2 regions of the Sutcliffiella sp. NC1 genome follow, and region 2 is predicted to be linked to the other one. Evidence: predicted binding sites of a transcription regulator. Region 2 holds the regulator's gene; the other holds the start of a gene.
The links. The regulator Rex, encoded in region 2, represses fermentation and respiration genes when NADH is low (regulators of the CRP and FNR family bind a similar motif). The targets are predictions, from matches to a motif close to TTGTGAAATATTTCACAA.
Positions count from the first base shown of each region.

Region 1: nirB (nitrite reductase large subunit NirB) is a predicted target of Rex. The motif match lies at 9,611-9,628, and genes of this name have one in related genera.

Region 1 is NZ_CP115153.1:1,478,228-1,489,491, reverse strand. Features, by position in the region: gene O1A01_RS07775 (ABC transporter ATP-binding protein) at 1-1,278, opposite strand, end outside; gene O1A01_RS07770 (ABC transporter ATP-binding protein) at 1,518-2,618, shown strand; gene O1A01_RS07765 (ABC transporter permease) at 2,618-3,421, shown strand; gene O1A01_RS07760 (ABC transporter permease) at 3,423-4,226, shown strand; gene O1A01_RS07755 (ABC transporter substrate-binding protein) at 4,223-5,296, shown strand; gene cobA (uroporphyrinogen-III C-methyltransferase) at 5,369-6,835, opposite strand; gene nirD (nitrite reductase small subunit NirD) at 6,848-7,159, opposite strand; gene nirB (nitrite reductase large subunit NirB) at 7,174-9,573, opposite strand; gene O1A01_RS07735 (sirohydrochlorin chelatase) at 9,834-10,598, shown strand; gene O1A01_RS07730 (precorrin-2 dehydrogenase/sirohydrochlorin ferrochelatase family protein) at 10,595-11,179, shown strand; gene O1A01_RS07725 (hypothetical protein) at 11,182-11,264, shown strand, end outside.
Region 2 is NZ_CP115153.1:260,973-272,236, reverse strand. Features, by position in the region: gene groL (chaperonin GroEL) at 108-1,739, opposite strand; gene groES (co-chaperone GroES) at 1,788-2,075, opposite strand; gene O1A01_RS01490 (CPBP family intramembrane glutamic endopeptidase) at 2,406-3,146, shown strand; gene O1A01_RS01485 (YdiK family protein) at 3,171-3,374, shown strand; gene tatC (twin-arginine translocase subunit TatC) at 3,420-4,178, opposite strand; gene O1A01_RS01475 (twin-arginine translocase TatA/TatE family subunit) at 4,196-4,372, opposite strand; gene O1A01_RS01470 (redox-sensing transcriptional repressor Rex) at 4,413-5,051, opposite strand; gene O1A01_RS01465 (ABC-F family ATP-binding cassette domain-containing protein) at 5,194-7,116, shown strand; gene tsaD (tRNA (adenosine(37)-N6)-threonylcarbamoyltransferase complex transferase subunit TsaD) at 7,347-8,372, opposite strand; gene rimI (ribosomal protein S18-alanine N-acetyltransferase) at 8,378-8,827, opposite strand; gene tsaB (tRNA (adenosine(37)-N6)-threonylcarbamoyltransferase complex dimerization subunit type 1 TsaB) at 8,838-9,533, opposite strand; partial or broken gene tsaE (tRNA (adenosine(37)-N6)-threonylcarbamoyltransferase complex ATPase subunit type 1 TsaE) at 9,514-9,985, opposite strand; gene thiL (thiamine-phosphate kinase) at 9,999-10,982, opposite strand; gene O1A01_RS01435 (DUF2268 domain-containing putative Zn-dependent protease) at 11,188-11,264, shown strand, end outside.

The DNA of each region.
Region 1 (11,264 bases), 1.2 Mb from region 2:
CGTTCCAGCCATCATCGCACTTTCTTGAGAAACATAACCAATTTGACTTCGCCATGACTGTAACGATAGCTGATGAATAGGAGTGCCACCGATTAAAATAACTCCAACTGTTGGTTCGTAATAGCGCTCTAACAGGGCAAACATTGTCGTTTTCCCACCGCCGCTTGGACCAGCAAAGGCGATCATTTGACCCGGCTTCGCCTCAAAAGATACATCGTAAATAACAGGCTCTTCCTCCCCATAAGCAAAAGACACATTTGCTACTCGAACCGGCATATTCGATATATCTAGATGCAAACCTTCCTGTCCTTCCTCTAACGGCAAATCGATAATGTCGATAATCCGTTCCGTCGCTCCTTTCGCTTTTTGTAATTGCGTAAAGAACATTGCAAATGAAGTTATTGGATAAATGATTTGGAATAAATACAATAGAAATGCAACTAACGAACCAGTTGACATCGTTCCATTCGCCACTCGAATTCCACCGTATCCAATAATGACAACAATAACAATCATGACGATTGAATACATGAAAGGACCAATAAGGGCGAAGATTTTAGCTTCTCTCAAGCCAAATTGCAATAAGTTTTTAATACCGTTAATTCCTTTATTTTCTTCAAACTTCTCTGCGTTAGACGATTTCATTAATCGAATTTCACTTAATGTTTGTTGTATACTACCTGTAAACTTCGCTGTTTCGTCTTGTAACCCTCGAGATATTTTCGCCATCCTACTTCCAAGGGGAATCATAATAACCATTGTTAATGGAACGGAGATTAACATTAGTAACGTCATTTTCCAGTCCATAATAAGTAAAATAATGACCGCACCAATGATGGAAATGACACCTGATACAAACTGAGGGAAATGACTTGATATTAGATCCTTCACAATTCCAGTATCGTTTACGACTCTACTAACCGACTCACCACTTTGTTGTTTATCAAAGTAGCTTACTGGTAAACGAATAAGTTTTTTCCACATTTTCTCCCGAAGACGAGATACTATTGTTTGTCCAACGGAAGCTAATAAATAGGTAGACACACCGTCGATTACACCTTGTAAAATAAAAACTGCTGCAATAGCAATAATAATGGAAACACTAATAGTCGCTGTCGAAAAACCATCCACTAGCTCCCTCGTTAAAAGTGGAATGGAAAGTCCAACAATTGTTGTTATAATACTTCCGATTAGCCCGATTGTTAGTGCTACTTTTGGAATTTTTGTAGATACTATTAGGGATAGAAATGGTTTTACTCCACTTTTTTCTTGTTTCATTACGATTTTCTCCTTCAATTATTCATGTACTATCATAATGTTTTTAGCTTCATTTTGCACATAATTACCTTTTCTCACTCAATAATGATTCGAATGTAAAAATAATTTTATTTTATTGACGCAAAGGTTATTGTATTTTCGGTGTGAAGGTGTATAATTTTTCTCTGAATGAATAGTTAAATCTTACTAGGATTATACTTATCTATTCTTTTTTTACCTTTTAAGATAAGGAGGCAATCATGAATAGTTCTTCAATTATTGAGTTTAAAAATGTAACAAAACAATATGATAACGACCCAGCTGTTTTAGATAATGTGAGTTTCGAAATAGAAAGAGGGAAGTTTTATACTTTATTAGGTCCTTCCGGTTGTGGAAAAACAACAATATTGCGACTCATTGCTGGTTTTACCGAGGCATCATCTGGTGATATTTTCTTTAACTGTGAGCGTATTAATGATTTACCAGCAAACAAACGGCAAGTAAATACTGTATTCCAAGATTATGCACTGTTTCCTCATTTAAATGTGTTTGAAAATGTAGCGTTTGGATTACGTATTAAAAAGTGGAAGAAATCCGACATCGATGAAAAAGTAAAAGAAGCTCTACACTTCGTAAACCTTGATGGATACGAAACGAGAGAAATTAAAGAAATGTCAGGCGGGCAAAGGCAACGTGTAGCAATTGCGAGGGCAATCGTAAATGAGCCAGAGGTCATACTTTTAGACGAACCACTTTCCGCACTAGATTTAAAGCTACGTACGGAAATGCAGTATGAATTACGTGAACTTCAACGTAATCTCGGTATTACGTTTATTTTTGTTACTCATGATCAAGAGGAAGCACTTGCGATGAGTGATGAAATTTTCGTTCTAAACAAAGGTAAAATCGAGCAAAGTGGTAGCCCTACAGATATTTATGATGAACCGATTAACCGATTTGTTGCTGATTTCATCGGTGAATCAAACATTGTAAAAGGAACGATGGTAAAGGATTACGTAGTACAATTTACTGGAAAACAGTTTGAATGTGTGGACCAAGGATTAAATGAAAACGAACCTGTTGAAATTGTTATCCGCCCGGAAGATTTAGAGATTACTACTTTAGAAAATGGCAAGCTGCAAGTAGAAGTGGATTCCCAGCTATTCCGTGGCGTTCACTACGAGCTTTCCTGTTACGATGACGACGGTAATGAATGGCTAGTCCATTCCACGAAAAAAGCTTCCGTCGGTGAAAAAATTGGACTTTATTTTGATCCAGAAGCGATTCACGTAATGCGCTTAGGTGAGACGGAAGAAGAGTTCGATCGCCGTTTAGAAGCGTATAAGGAAGGCGACGAATAATGAACCGTAGTAATTCACGCCAATGGTATACAATTCCTTACATGTTATGGATGATTTTCTTTGTCATTGCGCCGATTCTGTTAGTTGTTTACTATTCATTTTTAGATTTGGATGGGCAGTTTTCACTAGCAAACTATCAAAAGTTTTTCACTCCTGTATACATACAAATGGCATTTAGCTCATTTTGGTATGCGTTTTTAATTACACTGATTTCATTCATTGTCGCTTATCCTACCGCTTTACTTTTAACAAGGACAAAGCATAAACATTTATGGTTATTACTTATCATCGTTCCTTCATGGATTAACTTACTTTTAAAGGCATATGCATTTTTAGGTATTTTTGGTACGTACGGGATGACGAATCACTTTTTAGAGATAATTGGCATCGGTAGTCAACAAATTCTCTTTACAGATTTCAGCTTTATTTTCGTATCTGTTTATATTTTTATTCCATTTATGATATTACCGATCTTCAACTCTTTAGATCAATTAAACCCTACACTTGTAGATGCGGCCAAAGACTTGGGAGCGTCGAAATGGACAACCTTTTCTAGAGTTATTTTCCCGTTAACACTTGAAGGAGTAAAAGCAGGCTGTCAAGTTGTATTCATTCCTGCCCTATCTCTATTTATGTTAACGAGATTAATAGCTGGAAATCGAGTAATTACGCTCGGTACAGCGATCGAGCAACATTTCCTTGTGACACAAGATTGGGGAATGGGATCAACCATTGCTGTTTTCTTAATATTGATCATGTTCGGAATCATGGCACTCACTAGTAATCGAAAGAGGAGTGTGTAGAATGAAAGAAAAGTTATCTCCCTTTTCCAAACTTTTTTTAATTTTTATTTTCCTTATACTTTATACACCGATATTTTTCTTAATTTTCTACTCGTTTAATAGCGGTGGCACGATGTATAACTTTGAAAGTTTCACACTAGATTGGTATCGTGAATTATTTACAGATTATCGATTGTTAATCATTGTTTTAAATACTCTAGTTGTTGCGTTACTATCTGCTCTCATAGCAACCATTATTGGCGTTTTAGGAGCGTTATGGATTCATTCATTTAGACGAAGAGCGACAAGAAATATGTTAATGTCGTTTAATAATGTTCTTATCGTCAGTCCAGACGTTATTATTGGGGCGTCATTTTTAATACTATTTACCGTTACTGGTTACAAGTTAGGTTTTTACTCTGTTCTTTTATCCCATATTGCATTTAGTGTGCCGATTGTCGTACTAATGGTTTTACCTAAGTTAAACGAAATGAGTTCTTCATTAGTAGACGCGGCACGTGATCTAGGTGCAAATAGTTGGGATGTTTTAACGAAAGTAATATTGCCGTATTTAACCCCTGGTATTATGGCTGGGTTCTTTATGGCGTTAACTTTTTCTTTAGATGATTTCGCCGTAACGTTTTTCGTAACAGGTAATGGATTTAGTACGTTATCGGTAGAAATTTATTCTTTGGCACGTCGCGGTGTTTCATTAAACATTAATGCGTTATCAACGTTGCTATTCCTATTTACTATTATTCTCGTTATTGTCTATTACTTCATTGCACAACGTTCTAAGTCTACGGTAATGGGGGTACGAAAATGAAGAAACTTATTCAGTTTTTCGTTTTAATTGTTGCCGTATCCGCTCTTTTATTATGGAGTATTGCGAAATTAAATGACTCTCAAGGATACTCTAGCGGTAATACGCTAACGATCTACAATTGGGGCGATTACATCGATCCTGATTTAATTAGTTTATTTACGGAAGAAACTGGAATTAGTGTCATATACGAAACGTTTGACTCGAACGAAGCAATGATGACGAAAATTCAGCAAGGTGGTACATCGTATGATATTGCCGTACCTTCCGAATATATGATTGAAAAGATGATTGAAGAGGATCTTTTATTACCTATTGAACACGATAAAATACCAAATTTATCGAACATCGATGAAAGATTTATAGATTTACCTTTTGACCCAGAAAACAAATATTCTGTTCCTTACTTTTGGGGAACTGTAGGCATTGTGTATAACACTGCCATGCTACCAGGTATCGAAATTACAAGCTGGAATGACCTGTGGGATCCTACTTTTAAAAACGAGATACTTTTAACAGATGGTGCTCGGGAAGTCATTGGGATGGGATTAAATAGTCTAGGCTATTCATTAAATGATACGAATAGAGAACATCTTCTTGAAGCAAAAAGCAAACTAGACCTTTTGACTCCGAATATTAAAGCAATCGTTGGTGATGAAATAAAAATGCTCATCGCAAACGAAGAAGCCGCTATTGGGCTCGTTTGGTCCGGCGATGCGGCGGATATGATGTGGGAAAATGATAACTTAGACTATGTTGTACCTATTGAAGGTTCAAATCTTTGGTTTGATAATATGGTTATCCCAAAAACAGCGAAAAATATCGAGGCTGCTCACATGTTTATTAACTTTATTTTAGATGCTGAAATTGCAGCGATAAATACGGTATGGGTAAGTTATTCTACTCCGAACAAAGAGGCTCTAGCTTTTATGCCGGAAGATATGACGGAAGATGAGCGTTTTTATCCACCTGAAGAGTTAACAGAAAAACTTGAGGTGTATGAAAATATCGGGAAGTGGAATTTAGCTTATTATAACGAACTGTTTTTAGAGTTTAAAATGCATCGGAAATAGTGGAAAAAAAAAGTAGGTCAGTCTTCAATTAGAAGCTGACCTATTTTTGTTTGGCTGTTTTTGCAGTGTTTATTATTTACTTAATTGGAGAACTCTTGGATTATATTCCTTTTGTTTTTCTTTTAAAGATAATAGTTTTCGATTATTGTTCAACCATTTATTTAGTTCTTCTTGGACTTCGTTATCAACTTCGGTAAATCCATGTTGTTCCGCGTATGCTTTTACTGATTTACCAATGTAAGCAAATTTTAGTGTCTCTAATGGTAAACCTAATACTTTTGCTTCTTTTATAAAAGTATGAACGGAGGCTCGATTAGGGAATATAATCGTTTCCCAATGATCTTCTTCTATTAATCTCGTTTCAACTTCTGTAAAACGTTCGTCACGAACGAGACGATGAGTTACTATCGATACTGGATGGTGTGGTGACTGTTTCCCATATTGAGAACCTATTACAACCATTCCTTCTTCTAATTCCGTTACTAACGTTCCCCTTATTCCACTTGATTGAAGCGCACGTAACGTTTTTTCTGTTAAACAACCAATCATTCTTGGCAAATCTCGGACATCATACCCGTATCCGAATAATGAATCTATTAAAATATCAACACTTTCCGGCACAGTTATGAGTAATTTTTCGGTCTTTAATACTTTTTCTATATCATCTACTGATAGAGGTACTATTTCTTTCTTCAAAGTCGGGAATGCATATGCTTCTGATCCTAACCCTAATAAATATTGTTCTAGTTCACTATCTTCACTTGTTGCTTTTGCTATTAAAATACGTTTTCCGAAAAGTGACTTCTCTTCAAACCAGGATAGCTTTTCTCTTAAAGAAACGACATCACCAATTAACGTCATGGCAGGGTTTTGAATGTTTTTGTCTTTTACTATATTTGTAATGGTACTTAATGTACCGACCACTGTACGTTGTTTTCCAGTAGTTGCCCACTCAATGACAGCTACTTTCGTTTCAGGAGACAAACCTTCCTTGATTAAATGTTCACAATGATGTGGTAAATTTTTCACTCCCATATAGTAGGCAATCGTGTCCCCGTGCTCATCTTTTTCACGATTGTAGTTCGCGTTATTATTACAATAGTGTCCAGTTCGCACTGTGAAGCTCGTACTATATTCACGATGCGTTACAGGAAAACCTGCATAGCTAGCAGCAGCGATACTAGAAGTTACACCAGGTACAATCTCGTAGTTAATATTCGCTTCTTTAACAGCTTCAGCCTCTTCTCCTACTCGGCCAAAAACGGATGGATCGCCACCTTTTAGTCTAACAACTCGTAATCCTTTTAGAGCATATTCTACTAACGCGACGTTAATCATTTCTTGACGCATGACGTGACGATTAGGTAGCTTGCCGCAATAGATAAATTCACAATTACCATTTGCGTAACGTAACAACCTAGGATTAACTAATCGATCGTATAAAATGACGTCAGCTTTTTCAATACAACGTATTCCTTTTTCTGTAATTAATCCGATATCACCAGGTCCTGCTCCAACAAACGATACAAATCCATTCATTTTATTAGCCTCCTAGAAAGTGATGTACACTTCCCCATTTATTACTTCTGTCTCGTAAACTTCTACTTTCCCCTCATCTGGAGGTTGTACTTCCCCAGTGATGAGCGATACTCTCCAATCCTTTAATGGACAATAAACATATTCTCCTGAAACGATTCCTTCCGCTAACGGTCCGTTCGTATGTGGACAACGACTTCCTATCGCTCGTACATCTCCATTACTTAAATGAAAGAGTGCGATGGATACACCGTTTATTTCTACTTCTTTTCCAATAAGTTTTGGAAGATCCTTCAAATCTATTACTTTTATTTTTGTAGCAATCATTATAGGGCCCCTCCTTATTTTCTCGTCACTTCATATATTTTTTTATTATCTGTTTTACTCATTTTGCTCCATGCCTCTTCATACGTAGCACGAGCTTGGTCAAATTTTTCCACTAATTCATTTCGGCGAGTCTCATCAAGTAACACTTTTCTAATGTGCGTTACACCTAGACGCTCCACCCACGGTGCAGTACGCTCCCCATACACACCAGTTTCACGGTAATATTGCATATACGCTTTCGCAAATAAGACTACTTCATCTTCTGTTCTCACTGTTGTTAGAAGATCACATTCACGCACTTCGGTACCGCCATTTCCACCTACATACAGCTGATAACCGTTTTCTACACAAACGACTCCATAATCTTTTGTTAACACTTCTGCACAGTTACGTGGGCAACCGGTAACACCCATTTTCATTTTATGTGGCGTATCTACCATTTCTAATTCTTGCTCTAAACGAATTCCTAAACCTAGTGAATCTTGTGTACCAAATCGGCAGAATCTTGAACCTACACAAGATTTTACGTTACGTAATGATTTTGAGTATGCATAACCAGAACTCATTCCTAAGTCTTGCCACACTTGCGGTAAATCTTCTTTTTTCACACCGTATAGTCCAATTCGGCTAGCACCTGTGACCTTTACTAATGGAACTTCGTATTTCTTCGCTACTTCTCCCATACGAATTAACTCATCCGCCGTTGTTGTTCCCCCGTACATACGAGGAATAACAGAGAATGTCCCGTTATTTTGGATGTTTCCTTCCATACGTTCGTTAACGAAACGAGATGCTTTGTCATCTTCGTACGTTTCAGGATAAAGCATACGCATATAATAGTTCAGAGCCGGACGACATTTGGAGCATCCTTCTGGGTTTGAAAATTCTAGAACATAGCGTACTTCTACTGGAGATTGAAGACCTTTTTCTTTTATTTGCTCTACTACTTCATCACGGCTTAACGAAGTACATTCACACATTCCCGTTGTTTGTGCAGCTGCATCAAATGAATCACCAAGTGTATGAGCTAAAATATCTTCTACAACTGGTTTACATTTACCGCAAGAGCCTCCAGCTTTTGTACATTTTTTTACATCTTCATACGTTGTTAATCCTTGCTCTAAAATTGCTTGAACGATGTTTCCTTTCGTAACCCCGTTACAGCCACAAACAGTTTCTTCCGCAGGCATTTCCGCTACGAGACTAGCATTATCTCCTTCACCTGCTTTTTGTAAGATTGAAGCTGTCGTGAACTCAGAAATGTCAGTCTCTTTTTTCATCATGGAGAATAAGCGATTCCCGTCTGACGTGTCTCCATACAATACGATTCCAACAATTTTATTTTCTTTCACGAGTACTTTCTTATAAACTTTTGCCGCTGTGTCATGTACGACAATCGCGTCTGTATCATCATTTTCAAGTATTTGACCTGCCGAGAATAAGTCACAACCTGAAACTTTTAATTGAGTGGATAATAAGCTACCTTTATAACCTTCTGTCGGATTACCTACTAAATAGTCAGCTAGTGCAACACCTTGCTCGTAAAGAGGAGCTACTAAACCGTAAGCAATTCCGTTATGCTCCGCACATTCTCCTACTGCATAAATAGATGGAGCAGAAGTTCTCATCACATCATCAACGATAATGGCACGGTTTACTTCAAGCCCAGCTTCGTTTGCTAGGGCTATATTCGGACGAATACCAACCGCCATCACGACTAGGTCACATTCAATAGTCGTGCCATCGCTAAATTTTAAGCCTTCTACATGTTCTGTTCCTAAAATTTCAGATGTTTGCTTTTCCATTAAAAACTTCATACCTTGTTTTTCAAGGTCTTTTTTCAGTAATCTTGCTGCTGGAGCGTCTAATTGCTGATCCATTAATGTTGATAAAAGGTGTACAACGTGCACTTCCATTCCTTGATCTATTAATCCGCGTGCTGCTTCTAAACCGAGTAGTCCTCCACCAATGACAACGGCTTTAGACTTCGTTTTTGCCATTTCTATCATTGTTTCTGTATCTTTCATCGTACGGAAACCAATAACGCCCTCTAACTCGCTTCCCGGAATTGGTAAAATAAAAGCGCTAGAGCCAGTTGCGATAATGAGCTCATCGTAATAAATTGTCCGCTGTTTATCAGTAGTAACATACTTTTTATTTTTATTAATTTGAACTGCCTTTTCGCCCGTATACAGTGTAATCCCATTCTCACGGTACCATGACCATTCGTTCATAATGATTTCATTCATGTTTGCTTTTCCTTGTAGTACATTGGAAAGCATAATACGGTTATAATTTGGATGTGGCTCGTCCCCTATAATCGTTATTTCAAACCGATCCTTATTTCTTTTTAATATTTCCTCGATACAGCGAATTCCTGCCATGCCGTTACCTATCATTAAGAGCTGCTTCATATTCGTTCCTCCTCTAGCGCGTCCATTTCAAAAAAGTTTGCTCAATATTTCACAAGTATCCTTAAAAAAATATGACTCACACCAACTTGCTCACCTTTTCACAAGTTAGGTTGTTAGTTCTTTATGGTTTTATTATATATCGTGTTAGCAGATCTGTTTGTGCTATTTATCACACTTGAATTAATTTTTGTTCATTGGTTATCTTACCCTCTTTATTGTAAAATGAAAAAATAAGTATGTGTAAGGAGCGAGTTCATCTAGTGAAGAAAGACTATGGAGTATTAGTTATTGCACATGGTACGAAAAATAACCAAGCTAAAATACTGATAGAAAATACTGTTCAAGCTGTTCAAACACCTTTTCCAAAAACGATAGCGTACTTAGAATTTGATAAAGAACAAACTATCTCGAGTGGTATAAGCTTATTAGAAAATATAGGCGTAAACAAAATTATTATCATTCCTTTATTTGTTTCATCAGGAAGTACTCACCTTAATGAAATAAAATATATTCTTGGATTAGATCATTCAACGAACCATCCTGACATTCAACAAATATCTATAAACACTCCTATTTTATGGTGTAGTCCTATGGATGATGACCCAATTCTGTTCAAATTAATTTTTGAGCAAATAAATATGTTATCCAGCAATTCAAGTGAAGAAAATCTATTACTTATCGCCCATGGAAGTGAACAGGCTTATAATAATCATATTTGGAAACAGCTTTTAGAGAAATTAAAACAAAAAATCGAACATCACTACTCTTTTTCTGCCATTAGCTATGCAACTCTACACCCTGATAATGTTACATTCGTTGCAAAGAGATTATTACGAAATGGAAAAAAACTAATAGCTATCCCGCTCGTTATTAGCCAAGGCTACTTAACAGAAAAAAAGATACCATCTAAGTTAGATGGGTTAGACGTAATGTGGAATGGTCAAACGTTAATCCCTCATCCTCTTATGACTTCATGGCTTGAAGCTAAAATTTCTGAGAGAATTGTTCAGGAGGAAGAAGGATGACAACACCATTAATGATTAAATTGGATGCGAAAAAATGTGTTATTTTTGGTGGTGGAAAAGTTGCAACGAGAAAGGTGAAATTTTTGCTAGAGGAAGGGGCCGACCTCACCATTATTAGTGAAAACATTTCAGAAGAATTACAAGCACTTATCCCTCGTTTTCACTATGTAAATATATCGATAAATAATTTTGATGAAATACTCACATACATCCCGACTAACTGTTTCCTGGCCGTTGTCGCAACAAACAACCGAGAGTTAAATGAGAGAATTGCAAATAAAGTTAGTATTCATGTTCCTTTAATCAATATAGTAGACAATCAGTACAGCAGTAACTTCTACTTTCCTGCTTACATCAAACAAGGTCATCTTAAGATTGCTGTAAGTACATCCGGTGCAAGTCCAATATTAGCAAAAACAATAAAACAGCATTTACAAAAGGAATTTGGACCTGAATATAAAGATTATTTGGAGCAGTTACAAACAGAACGTGAATGGGCACTTCGTAACTTACATACCGAAACAGAACGAAAAGCTCATTTACAAAAGATCACTAAATTCCCGTTAAACAAGGAGAGGTAAGAATGAAAGAAATAGAAAAAGCAATTATTGATAACTATCAAAAAGAAGAAAACATGATGATTTTAGTGTTTGCACAATGGTGTAT
Region 2 (11,264 bases):
TAAACTCATGAGAAGCCTCCGTTAATTTACCTCAATGTTTGCAAAATGTTAGCATTACACTCTCATCTTACATAAAACCCTTATAAATCAAGGGGTGAAGCGGCTTATTACATCATGCCGCCCATTCCACCCATGCCGCCCATGTCAGGCATGCCGCCGCCAGCGTTTTCTTCTGGGATGTCTGCAACTACTGCTTCAGTAGTTAAGAACATAGCAGATACGCTTGCTGCGTTTTGAAGTGCAGAACGAGTAACTTTAGTTGGGTCTACGATACCAACTTCAAGCATGTTAACCCATTCGCCAGTTGCAGCGTTGAAACCAACTCCAACTTCTTCTTTCTTTAGGCGTTCTACAATAACAGATCCTTCTAGACCTGCGTTGTGAGCGATTTGACGAACTGGCTCTTCGATTGCACGTAATACAATTTTCACACCAGTAGCTTCGTCGCCTTCAGCTGTGATATTAGCAACTTTGTTGTAGATGTTTACAAGTGCAGTACCACCACCAGCTACGATACCTTCTTCTACTGCAGCACGAGTAGAATTTAATGCGTCTTCGATACGAAGTTTGCGCTCTTTTAATTCTGTTTCTGTTGCAGCACCAACTTTGATTACCGCTACACCACCAGCTAATTTAGCTAGGCGCTCTTGTAATTTTTCACGGTCGAACTCAGAAGTAGTTTCTTCTAATTGAGCACGGATTTGGCCAACACGAGCTTGGATATCGTCTGTGTTTCCATGACCGTTAACAACTGTTGTATTTTCTTTCGTTACAACAATCTTATCTGCACGTCCTAATTGACCGATGTTAGCAGATTTTAAGTCTAAACCTAATTCTTCTGTAATAACTTCTCCACCTGTAAGAATTGCGATGTCTTGAAGCATTGCTTTACGACGGTCACCGAAGCCAGGAGCTTTAACAGCTACTGCATTGAATGTACCACGTAATTTGTTTACTACTAATGTAGCTAACGCTTCACCTTCCACATCTTCAGCAATTAGTAATAATGGTTTACCTTGTTGTACTACTTGCTCTAATACAGGTAAGATTTCTTGAATGTTTGTAATCTTTTTGTCTGTAATTAAGACGTATGGATTGTCTAAAACTGCTTCCATTTTGTCAGAATCAGTTACCATGTATGGAGATGCATATCCACGGTCGAATTGCATACCTTCTACTACTTCTAGTTCAGTAGTGAATCCTTTAGACTCTTCTAACGTAATAACTCCGTCGTTACCTACGCGCTCCATTGCTTCTGCGATTAGTTGACCAACTTCTTCGTCAGCAGCAGAGATAGCAGCAACTTGTGCGATAGACTCTTTACCTTCAATTGGCTTAGAGATTGTTTTTAATTCTTCAACTGCTACAGCAACAGCCTTTTCAATCCCTTTACGGATACCCATTGGGTTCGCACCAGCAGTTACGTTCTTTAATCCTTCACGGATCATCGCTTGTGCTAGTACTGTTGCAGTAGTTGTACCGTCACCAGCGATTTCGTTCGTTTTGCTAGCAACTTCCGCTACTAATTTTGCACCCATATTTTCGAAAGCATCTTCTAATTCGATTTCTTTCGCAATTGTAACACCGTCATTTGTAATTAGTGGAGAACCAAATTTCTTTTCTAATACAACGTTACGTCCTTTTGGTCCTAATGTTACTTTAACAGCATCAGCTAATTTATCTACACCACGTAGCATAGAGCGACGTGCTTCTTCACTAAATTTAATTTCTTTTGCCATGACCTAGACCTCCTCAGAATAGTTCATATTTTTTATGAAATAGTTTTCTTATTTACCAACAACAGCTAAAACATCTGCTTCTTTTAAAATTAAATATTCTTTACCGTCATATTTCACTTCTGTACCAGCATATTTTGAAAAGATAACGCTATCGCCTGATGCAACTTCTAGTGCAACACGCTCTCCGCTTTCTAGTACACGACCTGAACCAACAGCTACTACTTTACCTTCTTGCGGTTTCTCTTTTGCAGAGTCTGGTAATACAATACCACTAGCAGTTTTTTCTTCTGACTGTACTAGTTCAATAATAATGCGATCACCGATTGGCTTTAACAAGTGAAACGACCTCCTCAAAATTATATGTAAGTATTTTTTTATTAGCACTCTAAACACTCGAGTGCTAACACAATTAATATATTAATGAATTAGTGATATTTTTGCAAGTATTTAGTTTATATTTTTTGCACATTTTTTACTTCTTTTTGTACAAAAATGATCTAACATTACGTAACACCTTTTCCATTATCTCACAATCATTTAATATTTAACCATTGTTTTTAATTATATGGATTAATTGATAAAATACAGCTGAGAATAAACTATATCTTTTTATTAGAAAACAGTTTATATGGTACAATACGTAGGAACAATTAGATAGAGGAGATTATGATGACATCAACCTATTGGAAAGTAATTATCGCCTATATTATTATGCAATTTTCTGCACTAGTTGGTATTCCACTTCTCGTTGAACTAGGAATCGGGAACGAGCTTGATTATGATGCACGAATGACATTACTTTTTAGTTATTGGACGACAATCAGCTTCACACTCGGCTTACTTATTATCCTCTGGCTGCTTCGAAAGGATTTCCAGGAAAAAGATCTACGCGGACCACAATCATCCATTTTCCAAACGATTATTTGGTCTATATTAGGTTTTTGGGTGGCTCTTTTCGGACAAGGAATAGCAGCGATGGTTCAACAGCAATTATTCGGAATAGAACCAGGCAGTGAGAATACTCAACAAATTATGGAGTTTATTAGTTCTTCTGCGGCAATTATTTTTGCGGTAGCTATTGCAGGGCCTATTTTAGAAGAAATTATCTTCCGAAAAATCATTTTCGGCGTACTATATAAGAAGTACAATTTTGCAGTAGGCTTAATTGTTAGTTCTTTATTATTTGCAGTTGTTCATCAAGAATTTGAACATCTACTTATATACTTTGTCATGGGAGCTATTTTTGCATTCCTATATGTAAAAACGAACCGAATAATTGTCCCAATTATCGCTCATGTTTCGATGAATTCCTTTGTCGTTCTAGTGCAACAAATTTTTCGTGAAGATATTGAGCGTCAACTTGAAAAACTAGAGCAAATGCAAAGCTTCATATACTTGTTTTTATAGAAGAGATAACGGAGGATATAATTTATGCGCATTACCCCATTAAGAATGGTTGTATTTTATTCCATTATGGGAATTTTATTTCTCTACCTTGCCGTCGTAACAAAAGGTGAAACGATTTGGCAATTTCACACCATTCTTTTTATGTTAATTGCAACTTTTGATTTTGGAGTGGCAATCCGGGCCTACCTTTTACACGGAAAAATTAAAGAGATGAAGAAGCAAAAATAATATTATTTTTCCTATTAGAAAAAGCAATCCCGAGGGATTGCTTTTTTAATCTTTATTCATATTTTCTAATTCCATTTTTGTTTCGGCTAATTTAGCTTTACGATACGCAATTCTAGAAATGATAATACTAATTTCGTATAAAATAAATAACGGCACAGTTACCATTAAATGTGACAACAATTCTGGTGGAGTGATAAAAGCCGCAACTACTAAAAGTATAAAATAGGCTATTTTACGGAACTTCACAAAAAATTGTGGTGTCACTATACCTAATCTAGTTAAAAACATAACGACTACAGGTAGCTGAAATAAAACTCCAAATGGAACCGTTAATTGAAATAGAAATTGAAAGTATTCATTAATGCCAATTACTTGATTAATTTCTAAGCGATTGGCAAGACCCATCATAAAAGAAACTACAAATGGAAACAAAACAAAGTAGGAAAATGCTAATCCACTTAAAAATAAAATTAAAGAAATTGGAATGTAGCTAAGTGTTACTCTACGTTCTTTCTCATATAAGCCTGGGCTAATAAAGGACCAAAGCTGATAAAAAGCAACAGGAAACGTAATAATGAACGCAATTAAAAAGGCAAACTGCATAAATACCTTAATAGGATCTGTTAAGCGAAAAGCGTTCATCGTTAAATCTCTTGCTTGCTCTGTATGTTGTAAATAGACAATAATCGGCTCTGCAAGAAAGAACCCACCAATAACGGAGGCCATAAAAAGGGAACCTACTATAATTAATCGCTTGCGCAGTTCTCCTATATGGTCATAGACCGACATTTCCTTATCTGTCATATATGTTCATCCTTACATTACTTCTTGTCTTCTTTTTTTATATCATCATCGTCATCGGCTAAACCTTTAGTAGCCTTTTTGAACTCACGTAGCGTATTTCCGGCTGCTTTCCCGAGTTCTGGCAACTTTTTCGGACCGAATATTAATAGTGCTGCAAATACAATTAATAGAATGCTTCCTGGACCTAATGGCATTCTTGTCACCTCCTCGAAATATACTTATTCTACTACTATTTTACTCAGTTGGATAGTGTTTTAGAAAATATACTAATGATTGTAATTCTACCGCTAAATCGATGTGATGAATACGTACAGTGTCTGGTACATTTATTCGCGCAGGTGTAAAGTTTAATATTCCCTTAATTCCCTTAGCGACTAGGCGATCTGTAATAGGTTGCGCAACATGAGCTGGTACTGTTAATATTGCAACTGTTACATCGTCAGGAAGCTCCATCTCTAAATCATCTAAATTGCGTACGGGAACACCTCCAATTTCTGTGCCAATCTTCGTTTCATCTACATCAAAAGCAACAGTTATCTTCGTGTTATTATTTTTTGAAAAATTGTAGTGAAGGAAAGCGGTTCCTAAATTCCCCACACCTATTAGACTAACATATGTTAATTCATCTTGGTCTAACGTTTTTCTAAAAAAAGTTAACAAATATTGAACATTATATCCGTACCCTTTTTTCCCTAACGCTCCAAAATAGCTAAAATCACGGCGAATCGTCGCTGAATCAACTTTTACCGCTTCACTTAACTCAGAAGAAGAAACTCTTTGTTTACCGGATGCATAAAGATTTTTTAAAAATCGATAATACAAAGGTAATCGTTTTGCAGTTGCTTGTGGTATTTTTAGTTGTTCGTTACTCATCCTATTCCCCCATTTACAATCCTACTTACTCTCTATTTTTTCCAATTACATTGAACGTAAACGATTTCATTCTTTTACCCTATCGCTTGCTTGAACAATTAGTAGAAGAGCGATAAACTAAGTTTAATATAGAGGTGAAAAAATGATTATTTTACAAGTAAATCAACTACATAAATATTTTGGTGCTGAACTTATTTTATCGAATATAAAGCTAGAAGTACAATCACGAGACAGAATCGCACTAGTTGGTAGAAACGGTGCTGGTAAATCAACACTTTTAAAAATAATTTCTAATCAACTCTCTTATGATAGCGGTGAAATTATTAAACCGAAGAATGTTACGATCGGTTACCTTGCACAGCATACCGGATTAGACTCAAGCCGCTCCATTTGGGAAGAATTTCTTTCTGTTTTTTCTCATCTCAAACAAATGGAAAGACAAATGAGAGACTTAGAAGAGAAAATGGCAGATCCTACACGTTTTTCTTCAGATGAAGAGTATGCCAAATTATTAAAAGAATATGATTCCCTACAAGAATCGTATAAACAACAAGGTGGCTTCCAATACGAAGCAGATATTCGGTCCATTCTTCACGGACTAAACTTTGCTACCTTTGATTATACCACACCAATTACCAGTTTGAGTGGTGGACAAAAAACAAGATTAGCTCTTGGTAAGTTACTATTAACGAAGCCAGATTTACTTATTTTAGACGAACCGACGAACCATTTAGATATAGAGACGTTAACGTGGCTAGAATCCTACTTACAAAGTTATCCTGGTGCCCTATTAATCGTTTCCCACGACCGTTATTTCCTAGACAAAGTAGTTTCTATCGTTTACGAAATATCTCGAAATGAATCCACTAAATTCATTGGAAACTACAGTAAATACTTACAACGAAAAGCAGAACAATACGAACGAGAAATGAAAATGTTTGAAAAGCAACAAGATGAAATTTCCAAGCTTAAAGATTTTGTTCAACGTAATATTGCAAGAGCGTCTACAACGAAACGGGCACAAAGTAGACAAAAGCAGTTAGATCGAATGCAGTTAATGCAGCGACCGAAAGGCGATGAAAAATCGGCCTCCTTCTCTTTTGAAATCGATAGGCAAAGCGGTAATGATGTGTTAAAAGTAGAAAACTTAACATTTTCATATGAAAATAAGCCTATCTTCGAAAATATAAACCTTTCGCTTCATCGTGGTGATAGTGTTGCGTTAGTTGGACCTAATGGCGTTGGGAAAACTACATTGTTAAAATTGCTTGTGGAGAAACTCCCTAAACAAATTGGAAAAATTCAATTTGGAGCGAATGTTTCTATTAGTTATTATGACCAACAACAAGCAGAATTACATTCCAACAAACGGGTTCTGGACGAGTTATGGGATGATTATCCTCATTTAGTAGAGAAAGAAATTCGAACTGTCTTAGGAAATTTCTTGTTTAGTGGTGATGATGTTTTAAAACCTGTTAACAGTTTAAGTGGGGGAGAAAAAGCACGTCTTGCATTATCAAAAATGATGTTGCAAAAGTCAAACGTACTTATTTTAGACGAACCGACGAACCATCTAGACCTTGATAGCAAACAAGTATTGGAAAATGCATTAATGGATTATCCAGGCACTATACTTTTCGTATCACATGACCGTTACTTTATTAACCGGATTGCCACAAAAGTAATCGAACTATCTTCTCAGAATGCTGTAGAGTTTTTAGGTGACTATGATTACTTCGTGCAAAAGAAGTTTGAGATAGAAGAACTTAATAAGTTATCCACAGACTCTTCTACTGAAAAACAGAAAGAAAAACCTCAAGAAAAATTAAGCTATGAACAGGAAAAAGAATTAAAAAGAAAAGAGCGACAGCGAAAACGTCGTATTGAAGAAATTGAGGAAGAAATAGAAGTACTGGAGTTACAACTAGAAGAAAATGAAAAGCTTTTATGCAAACCTGAAATTTACCAAAATCACGAAAAAGTACACCAATTAAATATAGAGAACGAAGAAGCTAACAATAAACTGCTTACTTTAATGGAAGAGTGGGAAGAACTGAACAGCTAAAGGATGCGAATTTTCGCATCCTTTCTATATTTTCTATCCACAAAAAGTAAACAATCCACATACTTATTAACAATTCTACTCTTATTTATTAAGGTATTCACAAACTTATCAACATTATCCACAAACATTAACACACTTATCCACATTATTTACTAACAAATGTTTTTTATTTATCCATAGATTATCTATACTTACTCACAGTTTTTAGTAACAACTGTGGATAACCATTTTTAGACTAATGCCTTTTCTAAATCTAGCCCTGGATTACCGTTTAAAGATAAAGGAGATCGTTTTCCTAATTGATAGAACACACTGCCTGCTGTTGCGATCATCGCTGCATTATCCGTACATAGTGATAATGGCGGAATTACTAGCTCCACATCTTTCAATTCACGAAAACTTTCCTCGAGTGCTGCACGCAAACCTTTATTCGCAGCAACCCCACCAGCTAAAACGACTTGGTTTACACCATATTCTTTTGTTGCTTTTATTGTTTTTGTTACTAGTACTTCTATCACACTTTCTTGAAAGCTTGCAGCTAAATTAGCAGGTTCAATTTTTTCACCCTTTTGAGAAGCGTTATGTAGGGTGTTAATAACCGCTGATTTTAAGCCTGAAAAACTAAAATCATAACTACCTTCTTCTAGCCAAGCCCTTGGCAGTGGAATATTTGCTTCTCCTTCTTGAGCTAGTCTGTCAATATGAGGGCCGCCCGGATACGGTAAATTTAATGTTCTTGCTACTTTATCATACGCTTCACCAACAGCGTCATCTCGCGTTTCACCGATTACTTTAAAAGAACCGTGCTTTTCCATATATACTAATTCCGTATGTCCACCCGAAACGACTAAAGCTAAGAGAGGAAATTGGAGGTCGGTTACTAGCTGATTCGCATATATGTGACCTGCAATGTGATGTACACCTACTAACGGCTTATTATGTGCAAAGGAAATAGCCTTGGCCGCATTAACACCAATTAATAATGCTCCTACTAATCCAGGTCCTTCCGTTACTGCAATCGCATCGATTTCTTCCATCGTTACCCCTGATTGCTCTAACGTCTCTTCTAAAACAACGGTTATTTGCTCCACATGATGTCTTGACGCAATTTCTGGTACAACTCCACCAAAACGTTTATGACTTTCAATTTGTGAAGCAACGACATTAGCTACAATTTCTTTTCCGTTTTTAATGATGGATGCTGCCGTTTCATCACAACTTGTTTCAATTCCTAATATATACTCGTCTTTTTTCATTTCACTCATAAATTCACCCACATTACTAATGCATCTTCATTATTATCTACATAATAGTTTTTACGAATTCCACCAGGTTGGAAGCCATGTTTTTTATATAGTGATTGTGCAATATAATTGGATACTCTTACTTCTAATGACATGACAGAACCACCCTTTTCTATTGCTACTTCTTTTGCTTTTACTAATAGTTGATCACCTAATTTTTTTCCACGATAATCAGGGTCAATTGCAATATTTGTTATTTGAGCATCTCCCATTACAATCCAAAGTCCACAATAACCGATTATTCTTTCTCTGTCTAATAACACGAGATAATAGGCATATGGATTATTCATTATTTCATGATGGAATGCTTCTTTTGTCCATGGAGAAGGGAAACTTTTCTTTTCTACTTCGTATACACCATTAATATGTTCTTCATTCATTTTTACAATTTCCACTGTTAACATCATCAAGATTCCCCTATTTAGTTTGGTTGTTTTCTAGCCATTTTGCCTCTGCCTCAGCTAATCTCGTATAGTTAGGAACAAACGTATGTAAATCTAATACTTCCTCGTTCATACCTAATATAGCTAAATCTCCAGGGCGGCTATTTAGTTGTGCACCAGTAGCAAAAATTGCCCTTTTAGCTAATTTTTCTATAATAACCTCTTTGTGAAGTTGGACATCATTTCCGATAAATAATATTTCACTGTTCAAGGCGGCTAATTGATCTAACCAATTTTGTAAATCGATGTTAACGTCCTCGAGTTTTTCAATTAGGTTCTCGTTCTCCCATTCATACAAACCTGTATATACTTGCCCTCTTCTCGCATCCATTAACGGGCAAATAAGACCCGAAAAGTAACGTCCGTTCGCAGCCATTAGCTTTAAGCTTGATACCCCTACAAGTGGAATGTTTAAACTCCAGGCTAACGTTTTCGCTATCGTAACACCAATTCGAACACCTGTGTAGGAACCTGGTCCATGAGCGACGACAATTCTATGTAAATCTTTAGGCTTCATTTGGCACTCTTCCATTACCTTTTCAATTGCTGGCATCGCTCGTAATGAATGATTTATTTTCGTATTTGTCATATGTTCCCCTATAACGAGGCCATCTTTTATTAACGCTACACTCAACACGTAAGTGGACGTATCAATTGCTAGTACGTTCATTTCTTTAACTCCTCACAAATCTTCTCATAACGTTTTCCATTTCCCTTAAAAACTACTTCTCTTTCGTCATCACCTTTATGGTATATATTAATTTCTAACCTTTCTGCTGGTAAGTAGTCTTTTATTAAGTGTGCCCATTCTACCACCGTTACACCATTCCCATAAAAATAGTCATCAAAACCTAAATCTTCATCACTTTCTGCTAACCGATACACATCCATATGGTATAGTGGTAATCTTCCTTCATATTCTTTAATAATTGTAAAAGTAGGGCTGTTCACATTTCTTGTAATATGTAATCCTTTAGCAAGGCCTTTCGTAAACGTCGTTTTACCTGCCCCTAAGTCGCCTTCTAACAATATAACATCACCTTCAACTAACTTTTCTGCTAACCTTTGAGCTAACCCCATTGTTTGTTCTGTTGAATGTGTTGTAAATGCAACCTGTACCATTCATTCATTCTCCTTAACTAAAAAAATGATTATAACCTGAATCCGATACTTCTTCTAATTCTCCGTTTTTATTTCTTATATACACTTTACCCTTACCACGTTGCACATAGCCAATATTTGATAATGGTATGTTTTCTTTTTCACAAATGGCAGAAAGTTGCTTCCAATTTTCTTTGCTTATAGTCCCAACTAGTTCAAAATCCTCTCCACCCGTTAATGCCCACTTTAGTGCTTTTTCGTTATTATATTCTAAAAGAGCACGACTATATGGGATTGTCTCACTATCTATAACCATATTTACGTTACTAGCATTTGAAATTTCCTTTAGTTCGCTTACAAGTCCGTCACTTACGTCATTTAATGATACACGAGTAAATTGTGATAGGATTCGACCAAGAGTCACCCTCGGTGTAGGTGTTTGATGTCTACGTATTAAATAGGAATTTTGTCCTTGTACTTCTTTATTTCCTTCCAATAGAACATCTAATCCTCCCTGAGCATCTCCTAATGTACCCGATACAAATACTACGTCTCCTTCTTCAGCATTAGATCGTAATAATCTTCGCCCAGCTTCTACCTTTCCAATTGCCGTTACACTAATAACTAATTTAGAATGCGTAGAAGTCGTATCTCCACCGATCAAATCCATTTTGTATTCATCTCCGGCTTTTTTCAGTCCATCATATATCTCCAATAACTCACTTTCTTTCCAATTAGAAGGAATACTGATAGAAACTAAATAATACTGTGGGATTCCGCCCATTGCTGCAATATCGCTAATATTAGCAGCTAATGCTTTATATCCAATATGATAGGGACTCATCGTAGTAGGTAAAAAGTGTTTGTCTTCTACCATTGTATCTACACAAACAATCTGCTCAAATCGCGCATCGACTGAAAAGATTGCTGCATCATCTCCTATCCCGATTAATCCTGAGTGATGCAGTGTAGCAGGTTGAACTTTTTTTATAAAATCAAATTCATCTCGGACAGACATTATGTCAACTCCTCATGTAAATCATGCTTTATCTATTATAACGAATGATGAGGTTGTTGGAAAACATGTTCACATATCTAACATACAAAATTTAATAGACATAGAGGATTTTTGTAAAATTTGTAGAATATTTAAATTTGTCTGTAAATAATTATCATTGATAGACAAAACTACAAAATCTTATTACTAGGGGGTAATGATTAACATGAAATGGAAAGGCTTATTGTTCTTATTTTTTCTATTATTTTTAACAGCTTGCGGAAATAACGGTAACGTGAACAC